DNA from 3 places in the Parabacteroides chongii genome. Region 2 is predicted to be linked to each of the others. Evidence: riboswitches for the same ligand, from Rfam matches in the RefSeq annotation. Region 2 holds a riboswitch; each other region holds the start of a gene.
The links. A riboswitch is a leader RNA that binds a small molecule or an ion and turns the genes downstream of it on or off. The one in region 2 is predicted to bind cobalamin.
Positions count from the first base shown of each region.

Region 1: linked by a shared signal. The riboswitch ahead of P3L47_RS08220 (cysteine-rich CWC family protein) and the one ahead of P3L47_RS10345 (TonB-dependent receptor domain-containing protein) in region 2 are both predicted to bind cobalamin.
Region 3: linked by a shared signal. The riboswitch ahead of P3L47_RS15425 (sirohydrochlorin cobaltochelatase) and the one ahead of P3L47_RS10345 (TonB-dependent receptor domain-containing protein) in region 2 are both predicted to bind cobalamin.

Region 1 covers NZ_CP120849.1:2,193,144-2,196,427, reverse strand. The annotation lists gene accC (acetyl-CoA carboxylase biotin carboxylase subunit) at 1-1,275, opposite strand, end outside; gene P3L47_RS08220 (cysteine-rich CWC family protein) at 1,277-1,492, opposite strand; cobalamin riboswitch at 1,552-1,750, opposite strand; gene P3L47_RS08215 (anaerobic ribonucleoside triphosphate reductase) at 2,036-3,284, shown strand, end outside.
Region 2 covers NZ_CP120849.1:2,770,602-2,773,885, forward strand. The annotation lists gene P3L47_RS10340 (O-acetylhomoserine aminocarboxypropyltransferase/cysteine synthase family protein) at 1-967, opposite strand, end outside; cobalamin riboswitch at 1,085-1,287, shown strand; gene P3L47_RS10345 (TonB-dependent receptor domain-containing protein) at 1,421-3,284, shown strand, end outside.
Region 3 covers NZ_CP120849.1:4,133,559-4,136,842, forward strand. The annotation lists gene cobJ (precorrin-3B C(17)-methyltransferase) at 1-645, opposite strand, end outside; gene P3L47_RS15425 (sirohydrochlorin cobaltochelatase) at 745-1,659, opposite strand; cobalamin riboswitch at 1,753-1,948, opposite strand; gene aspT (aspartate-alanine antiporter) at 2,092-3,284, shown strand, end outside.

The DNA.
Region 1 (3,284 bases), 580 kb from region 2:
GATCCGGCGTAGATAGCTGATATTGGTTTTCAATCCGGTGATCTTGTATTCGTGCAGTACACGCCGCATACGTTCGATTGCATACTGGCGGTTAGTCGCCCATACGATCAGTTTGCCGATCATCGGGTCGTAATAAACCGGTATCTCATATCCTTCGTACACATAACTGTCCACACGGACACCGATGCCGTTCGGTTCCGTCAGTTGCCTGATCACACCGGGAGACGGCATAAATCCGGCTTCGGTATCTTCCGCACAGATACGGCATTCGATAGCATGGCCACGCTGGGCTATCTCTTCCTGACGGATATGGAGCGGCTCATCGTTAGCCACCCGGATCTGTTCTTTTACCAGGTCGACACCCAATACTTCTTCCGTGATAGGATGCTCCACCTGCAGGCGGGTATTCATTTCCAGGAAATAAAAATTCCGATGTTTGTCCACCAGAAATTCGATGGTACCTGCACCGGAATAATGAACGGCCTTTGCCGCAGCAACAGCTTTCTCTCCCATATCTTTCCGCAATTCAGCCGTAATAAACGGTGACGGGCTTTCTTCTACGATCTTCTGGTTACGCCGTTGTACCGAACATTCACGTTCGCAGAGGTGGATCACGTTCCCGTGATTATCGCCCAGAATCTGAAATTCGATATGATGGGGCTCTTCCACAAACTTCTCCAGATAAACAGTATCGTCTCCAAAAGAAGAAAGAGATTCCGAACGGGCGGAATTATAGGCTTCCACCACCTCTTCCTCTTTATAAATAAGCCGCATCCCTTTTCCACCGCCGCCCATCGATGCTTTCAGCATCACAGGAAAACCGATCTCCTTACAAACCCGAACTGCTTCTTCCGCACTCTGCAACGGCTGCTGTGTTCCGGGAACTACCGGTACGCCGGCTTCGATCATACGTTTGCGGGCAGAGATCTTATCTCCCATCGCTTCCATCGTTTCAGGAGCCGGACCGATAAAAATGATCCCTTCTTCCTTACATCTCCGGGCAAAAGCGGCATTCTCCGAAAGAAAGCCATAACCGGGGTGAACAGCATCTGCCTTATGAAGTTTGGCTGCCTGAATAATTTTTTCAATATCCAGATAACTCTCTTTGGAGGCCGCAGGGCCTATCAGGCAAGCTTCATCGGCATAAAGCACGTGCCGGGCAGCCCGGTCGGCTTCCGAAAATACAGCCACAGACTGTATTCCCATCTCCCGGCAGGAGCGCATCACACGCACCGCGATCTCACCACGATTTGCGATCAATATTTTCCGTATCATATCAATGCTTTAAATGTTTATAGCGGGGATTCACCTCGCAGGCATAGAAATATTTCTTTATCTCATTCAAACAGGAATTGCATAAGCATCCCGGATAATGCATCTTTACATAAGCAAGCTGGAGCTCATCCAATTTCACAGGTGCACAATGACAGGCAGAGATATCGTCTACCCGGCATACAAAGGAGACCCCACAACGCGGACAATCTTTCTCCATAATCTGATAATTTTTGAAATAAACAATCTTTTCGAACCCGTATCCTAACCCACGAGGACATGAGCCTTTAATGAATGGCAGGTCTTCTGACTTACTCCCATTCTGAAGCCTTCCCGACCTTCGTCAGTGGCATTAGTTGTTTTCAGAATGTTGAACGGAGCTTCACAGCAGCGGGACTGTCCGGGATTTACACCCGATTCCCTTTTAATCTGTATCACCCGACCAGATAATACAGAACCGATTCGGTGACAAATGTAGAGAAATTATTACACATTTTATTCCAAATTGTGCATATTTTTTATTGGGACGCATAAGAGGCTGATAATATAACAGTTAGAAGAGAGCTCACCATTGACTATCCATTTGGGAAAACATTTCTTACTTTAAAAATCAAAAAGTTTTCCACTTTCACTGATTTCATATCTAATAATCAGCGATTTGACATAATTTAACTCGTTAAAAGTTTTCCAAAAAGAACACCATATATAGTTTAAGCATACCTTTGTTGGAGTAAAAACAACATAAATAATTATCAATTTTATCATGATACAAACAGTTATCAAACGGGATGGACGTATCGTCGGATTTAATGAGGAGAAGATAGTAACAGCGATACGAAAAGCCATGCTGCATACAGAAAATGGGGAGGATTTGCAGCTGATCCGCCAGATTACGGATCATATTTCATTCAAAGGAGAACCACAAATGACAGTGGAAGCGATTCAGGATGCAGTCGAACTGGAACTGATGAACAGTAGCCGTAAAGACGTAGCACAAAAATACATCGCTTACCGCAACCAGCGTAGCATTGCCCGTAAAGCGAAAACGCGCGACATGTTCCTGGAAATTATCAATATCAAATCGAACGATATCACCCGTGAGAATGCGAATATGAACGCGGACACGCCTGCGGGTATGATGATGAAGTTCTCCAGCGAAACGACTAAACCGTTCGTCGACGACTATTTGTTAAGCGAAGAGGTAAAAGAAGCCATCTCCAACAATTACCTCCACATTCATGATAAAGATTATTACCCGACCAAGAGTCTGACATGCGTTCAGCATCCGCTGGACCGCATCCTTAAATATGGTTTCTCTGCCGGACATGGTGAATCACGCCCGGCAAAACGTATCGAGACAGCCAGCATCCTGGGCTGTATCTCTCTGGAAACAGCTCAGAACGAAATGCACGGCGGACAGGCAATCCCGGCTTTCGACTTCTATCTGGCTCCTTATGTACGCAACAGTTTTATCGAAGAGCTAAAAACACTGGAAGAGTTGAACGGAGCCGATTATTCGCACCTCTACCAGGTAAAAGTTGATGATTACGTAAATGCTCCGTTAGACGGCCTGACAGGCGACCAGCGGATCATACAGCATGCTATCAACAAAACGACCAGCCGTGTACATCAGTCGATGGAAGCCTTTATCCATAATATGAACACCATCCACTCACGTGGCGGCAACCAGGTAGTATTCAGCTCTATCAACTACGGGACAGATACTTCGGCCGAAGGACGTTGCATCATCCGCGAAATACTGAAAAGTACCTACCGTGGTGTCGGTAACGGCGAAACAGCTATCTTCCCGATCCAGATATGGAAAAAGAAACGTGGCGTAAGTTATCTGCCGGAAGATCGTAACTACGACCTGTATACACTGGCCTGCAAAGTTTCTGCCCGTCGCTTCTTCCCTAACTTCCTCAATCTGGATGCCACATTCAACCAGCATGAAGACTGGAAAGCAGACGACCCACAACGTTACATGTACGAGGTAGCAACCATGGGATGCC
Region 2 (3,284 bases):
GATCCGGATAGTTCACCCAGGCAACCTTATCGCAGTTCTGTAACCATTTAGCAACAGCCAATGCATTTTTACAATGCTGTGGCATACGTAAATGCAATGTTTCCAGACCCAAATTCAACAGGAATGCATTCTGAGGAGACTGAATAGAACCCAGGTCACGCATCAGCTGGCTGGTTGCTTTTGTGATATAAGCCATCTTGCCGAATGTCTTTGTATAAGTCAGTCCGTGATAAGATTCGTCCGGTTGGCAAAGCCCCGGATATTTGTCGGCATGTGCTTCCCAGTCGAAATTACCGCTGTCGACGATACAGCCACCGACTGCAGTAGCGTGTCCGTCCATATATTTAGTAGTAGAATGTGTTACGATGTCAGCACCCCATTCGAATGGACGGCAGTTGATCGGTGTCGCGAATGTATTGTCGACAATCAAAGGCACACCGTGGCTATGAGCGATACGGGCAAACTTCTCAATATCCAACACCATCACTCCCGGATTGGAGATCGTTTCGCCGAATAATAACTTTGTACTCGGACGGAAAGCCTTACTGATCTCTTCTTCGCTGGCATCCTGATCTATGAAAGTACATTCGATACCTAGTTTTTTCAGTGTAACGGACAGCAAGTTGTATGTACCTCCATAGATACCGGTTGCACTTACAATATGATCGCCGGCTTCGCAAATATTGAAACAGGCAAAGAAATTGGCGGCCTGTCCCGATGAAGTCAACATGGCGGCAACACCACCTTCCAACGCTGCAATTTTGGATGCTACGGCATCGTTTGTCGGATTCTGCAGACGAGTATAAAAATAACCACTCTCTTCCAGGTCGAACAGTTTAGCCATCTGTTCGCTGGTTTCATACTTGAATGTAGTACTCTGATAGATAGGGAGTACACGCGGCTCTCCCTTTTTCGGTTGCCAACCACCTTGTACACACAAAGTTGCCGGTTTGAATGAATTGCTCATATTATTAATGTTTGCTATAAATTATATTCTGCCAACAAAAGTAAAGAATAGTTCGTTCCGTTAATACAAATCTACGATCATTTATAAAAAATAGGGTACTGTTTAAAAATAATCTTTACCTTTGTCATCGGTTTTGGTGTCACAATTCCAGTTCTACGGAAGGGTGATGAAAAGGGAATCAGGTGAAAATCCTGAACAGACCCGCTGCTGTAAGCTCCGCCAAAGTCGTTGAACATAACTCAATCCACTGTTCGTAATGAATGGGAAGGACGTTCAATGATGGAGTAAGTCAGAAGACCTGCCAGGATCAGTAGTTTTAAGCTTTCGAGGAATAGGGCTGAAAAACATGTACGAGAAGGATTTTGCTTCATCTGATTGCGGATTCTGTCTGTTCATGTGTATCATTGTACATTCTTCGAAAGTCTGTCATAACAATTTAAAGTATTTGATGGAATGAGAAGTTTCATACCTGTTTTTCTATTGTTTTTTTGTTTGTGTTCTGTGAGTCTGGTGGCACAGGATAAGGACACTACGCTTCGGACGATTACACTGGAATCGGTACAAGTGTATGGTAAAACGAAAACCCAAAGGGTCAAAGAAAGTGCTTTTTCTGTCAATGCCCTCGATATAAGGCCACAGATTAATTCACTAAAGAATCTTAGTGAGATTGTGAACCGGACTACCGGTATTAAGATTAGGGAAGAGGGGGGAGTCGGTTCTGATTTTGACCTTTCCATCAACGGGTTATCGGGTAACTCCGTCCGTTATTTTATTGATGGCGTACCTTTAGACAGTAAAGGCAGCCATGTGACGCTGGCCAATCTGCCTGTCAACCTGATCGACCGGGTGGAGATCTATAAAGGAGTAGTGCCAGCCTCATTGGGAACGGATGCATTGGGTGGTGCTATCAATATCATTACCAAAGCGGAAAAGACGAATTTCCTGGATGCCTCCTACAGTATCGGTTCCTTTCATACACATAGTGCCGATCTGAATGCGCAGTTTGTGGAACGGCGTACGGGGTTGATCGTGCGTCCTGCCATCGGTATCAACTATTCGAAAAATGATTACCGAATGAAAGATGTGCAGGTGCGCAATGAGGCGGGCGACCGGTTTATCAATGGCAATCCCAAACGTTTCCATGACGGTTATTTTTCACTGTTAGCACAGATGGAAGCAGGCGTTACAGGCAAATCCTGGGCAGACGAATTCTTTGTATCGGCTTCTTACTCCAAAACGGATAAGGAGTTGCAGACCGGTTCGGTGCAGACCAAAGTATATGGCATGGCAGAACGCAATTCGGATGCCTGGAACGTCTCGGCACGTTACAGCAAGCGTAACTTCCTCACTGAAAACATGACATTGAAGGCGACCTTATCACAGACATGGGATCACTCCCTCACAATCGATACCGCTTATCGTAAATATTACTGGGATGGCGGCTATATCGTAAGTCAACGCAACGAAATCCGGGGCGGGGAACCTTCCATGCGTCATTATAAACGTCCGCTGACCATCGCACGAGCCAATCTGGATTATCAGCTGAACGAGCATCATGGTTTTAACCTGAACTATAATCTGAGCCGGACGGGCAACGACCGTTATGACGATTTGGACAAAAGTTTTGAGCCGTCTAACGATGCGGTCACCAAACATATTCTCGGACTGACCTACAGTCAGTCGTTTTTTGACGGTAAGATGCAGAATGTATTCTTCGCAAAAGACTACGTGAATCGCCCCAATATCCAACAGACCGACCAGTCTACTGTAACCGGCTCGAACAAGGTGCAAGGCGCGGCTACCAAGAATTATTTTGGATACGGAGCCGGACTGCGTTATGAGTTCTTCGCTCCCCTGGCAGTAAAGGTTTCCTACGAGCATAGCGTACGTTTGCCGATCGCCCGCGAGTTGTTGGGCAATGGAACGACTATCTATGCCAACGTGGCGCTGGAGCCGGAGAAGAGTGACAATGTCAATTTCGCCCTGTTCGGAACCTGGTTTCCTGCTGCCGGACATTCCATTTATTATGAGGCGAATGGCTTCCTGCGCTATGTAGACAATTACATACAAACTTCCGTTATCGAAAAGGAGGGAATGTTGCAGTATGTCAACGATCCGGCTGTCCATATCAAAGGAGTGGAAGGAGAAGTTCGTTACGACTGGGACGGACGGCTGCAACTCATGGCGAATGTCAGCTACCAGGATGCCCGCGATCAGAAAGAGTTCAAAGAGGACGGCAAACCCTCTGCCACATACAATAATCACGTGCCCAACCGCCCCTGGTTGTTCGGAGGTGCTGAGGCGAGCTATACGTTCC
Region 3 (3,284 bases), 1.4 Mb from region 2:
CGGATCGAACTCTGCCAGGGTGGTGATCGTCACTTTCTGCTCTTCACGTCCTGCCTGGCGGACAAAACCGACAGGTGTCTGCGGATCGCGTTCCTGCAGGAAAAGTTCGATCAGACGATACAGCTGCCAGTAGCGACCTTCGCTTTTGGGATTGTAGATCGCTGTGATAAAGTCGGCCATCGCTGCCGCTTTGATACGCTTCTCTATCAGCTCCCAGGGAGTCATCAGGTCGGAGAGGGAGATCACACAGAAATCATGACCTACCGGAGCGCCCAGCAGGGAGGCTGCTTTCTGGAATGCACTGATACCGGGAAGAACTTCGATAGGGATGTTGCTTCCTTTTTCGCGCTGCATTTCATAAATAAGCGGAGCCATTCCGTAAATACCTGCATCACCGGAACTGATAACTGTTACTACTTTGCCTTCGGTTGCATAATTATATGCTTCTTCGGCACGTACTTTTTCCCGTTTCATTCCCGAATCGATGCAGATCGCATCAGGACGGATCGCTGATTCAATAAACTGGAAGTAATATTTATACCCAACGATAACATCCGACTGGCGGATGGCGGATAGAACTGCCGGTGTAATATCTGATTCGCTGCCGGGACCGATCCCGGCTACGATTATTTTTCCTGTGCTCATCTTTTAGCTTTGAGTTATTGATTCTGATTTCATCAGTACCAACAAAGATAATGTATTTTATTGGAATAATTGGATTGTCAGATGTTCTAAGTCTAAGTATTAATCTTTTTCTGCTGCGTACTTTTTCTTCTTACTGGTTATATCGATCATCTTATGTTTGGCTGCGAACCTGGCATGATCGATAAATATATCCTGGATTTCCGGATTTTGTCCCAGCCCCTGCATAAAGACAGATACCTGATAACCTTTGCCTTCCAGTTCCTCTTTCATATCACCGGCAATGTCGTTGTTGGCGTGGTCGCCGGCAACGAACATGAAAGGCATCAGTAATACTTTCTTTACGCTGCTTGCATCCAGTTTGGCAACCATATCGCCGAAAGAGGGATAACCTTCTACGGTTGTTACATGGTAATTAGTATATCCTTTGGACTGCAGCATGTAATCCATCATGGCATACTGTGCTGTGGCAGGTGTATAAGTACCATGTCCGACAAGAATTGTTGCGCCTTCTTTGGTTCCGTTCTTTGTAACGGCTGCTATTACATTTTCAAAGTCGTGGGGAGTATAAAGCAACGGGTTGCCGATGCGTATGTCTTTGAAGTTCTTTTCCAGCGGAGCAATGTCTTTACGAAGTGATTCCATTTCCACTCCTTCGATAATGTTGGTGGACTGGACAAGGATGTGTGTATATCCGTCTGCTTTCAGTTTTTCCAAGGCTTCGACCGGATTCAGCTTTTCGATGCCGCGTGCTTTCAGGCGGCGTGCAACGATACGGGAAGTATAGGCTTCGCGTACTTCCATATCCTGGAAGGCGGCTTTTGCTTTTTGGTTGATCGCGTCGATAGTGAGAGCGCGGGTGTTGTCGTACGTGGTACCGAAATGCACCATTAATAGGGCAGCTTTGTCGCCCGGTTGCATAGAAGCGAGCATGTCTGATGCCTCGAAGTTCTCGCCGTCGTGTGCCCAGCACATAGGTGTCAGCATACAAGCAATAAATAATAGTAAATGTTTCATATATAATAAATTAAGAGATAACGTACGAATGCGACAAATCACATACCGGCTGTCGGTAACCCTTTTCTTATCAGCCTCCTGACCCCGGGAGAATATGATATAATAACTTTGGCAGGTTTCCTGACTTGCCCGGAAAGCGACCTTCCCATCCTTTTGTCGGACAGTGGTGTAAGAATGCTTTCCTTTGTTGAGGGCTTCACAGTAGCGGGCACTGTTCCGGATTCTAACCGGATTCCCTTTTATACGAATAACGGAATGTTACCGTATCACCAAAGCGGAGACAAAGATAGAAATTTATTTAAAATAAGGTGGATTTTATGTTCTCTTAATTGAATCTTTTGGAACAACTTCCTTACAGATACTGTTCCATCTACCACAGTGAAAACCGGGCATATAATTATGCCTGTAATATTAACGCCAAACAATTAATATATGGAGTGGTTTGCAGATTTACTCAAACATTATCCGGAACTCGCCATCTTTTTGACGCTGGCATTGGGCTTCTGGATCGGTAAATTTAAAATAGGGAAATTTTCTTTGGGAACAGTAACCAGTGTTCTGCTGGTCGGAGTATTAATCGGGCAATTGCACATTGATATCGGTGCACCTATTAAATCGGTGTTCTTTCTTTTATTCCTGTTCGCTGTAGGTTACAGCGTAGGGCCACAGTTCTTTCGCGGACTGAAGAAGGAAGGACTTCCGCAGATGCTTTTTGCTGCCTTGATGTGTCTGTTCTGCTTGTTCATCCCTTTCCTTCTGGCCAAGCTGATGGGATATAATGCGGGTGAAGCTGCCGGATTGCTGGCCGGCTCGCAGACAATTTCAGCCGTATTGGGAGTTGCGGAAGATACAATCAATCAGGGCAGTCTGAGTGCTGCCGATAAAACGGCTATGATTAACGTGATGCCTGTCGCTTATGCCGTTTCGTATATTTTCGGTACGGCAGGTTCGGCGTGGATCATGAGTGATGTGGCACCCCGCCTGCTGGGCGGACTGGCATCCGTGAAGAAAGCATGTAAAGAGCTGGAAGCTAAAATGGGGAATGACGACGAGAGCGAACAACCGGGATTTATGCCTGCAGCACGTCCTATCACTTTCCGGGCTTATAAGATAAGCAACGACTGGTTTGGTGCAGGTAAGACCGTGCAGGAACTGGAAGATTACCTGGAAGAGCAGGGCCGTCGCTTATTTGTGGAGCGTGTCCGTATCAATAATGTCATTTATGACGTGAAACCGGACTTGATGCTTCAGAAAGGAAACGAGGTAGTCCTGAGCGGACGGCGGGAGTTCGTGATCGGTGAGGAAGATTGGATAGGTGACGAAGTGAACGATATCGATTTGCTGGACTTCCCTGCTGAGACATTGCCGGTATTGATCTCCCGTAAGAAATTTGCCGGTATGACGGTGGCACAGCTCCGTAAGGAAAAGGTGATGCATGGTGTCAGTATAAAGAATATCAAACGTGCCGGAATCAGTATTCCGGTATTGGCTGCGACCCGGATCGATCCGGGCGATATGCTCGAATTGGTCGGAACCAAGCTGGAGGTGAACGAGGCGGCTGCCACATTAGGTTATGCCGACCGTCCGACGAATCAGACGGATATGATCTTTGTCGGATTGGGTAT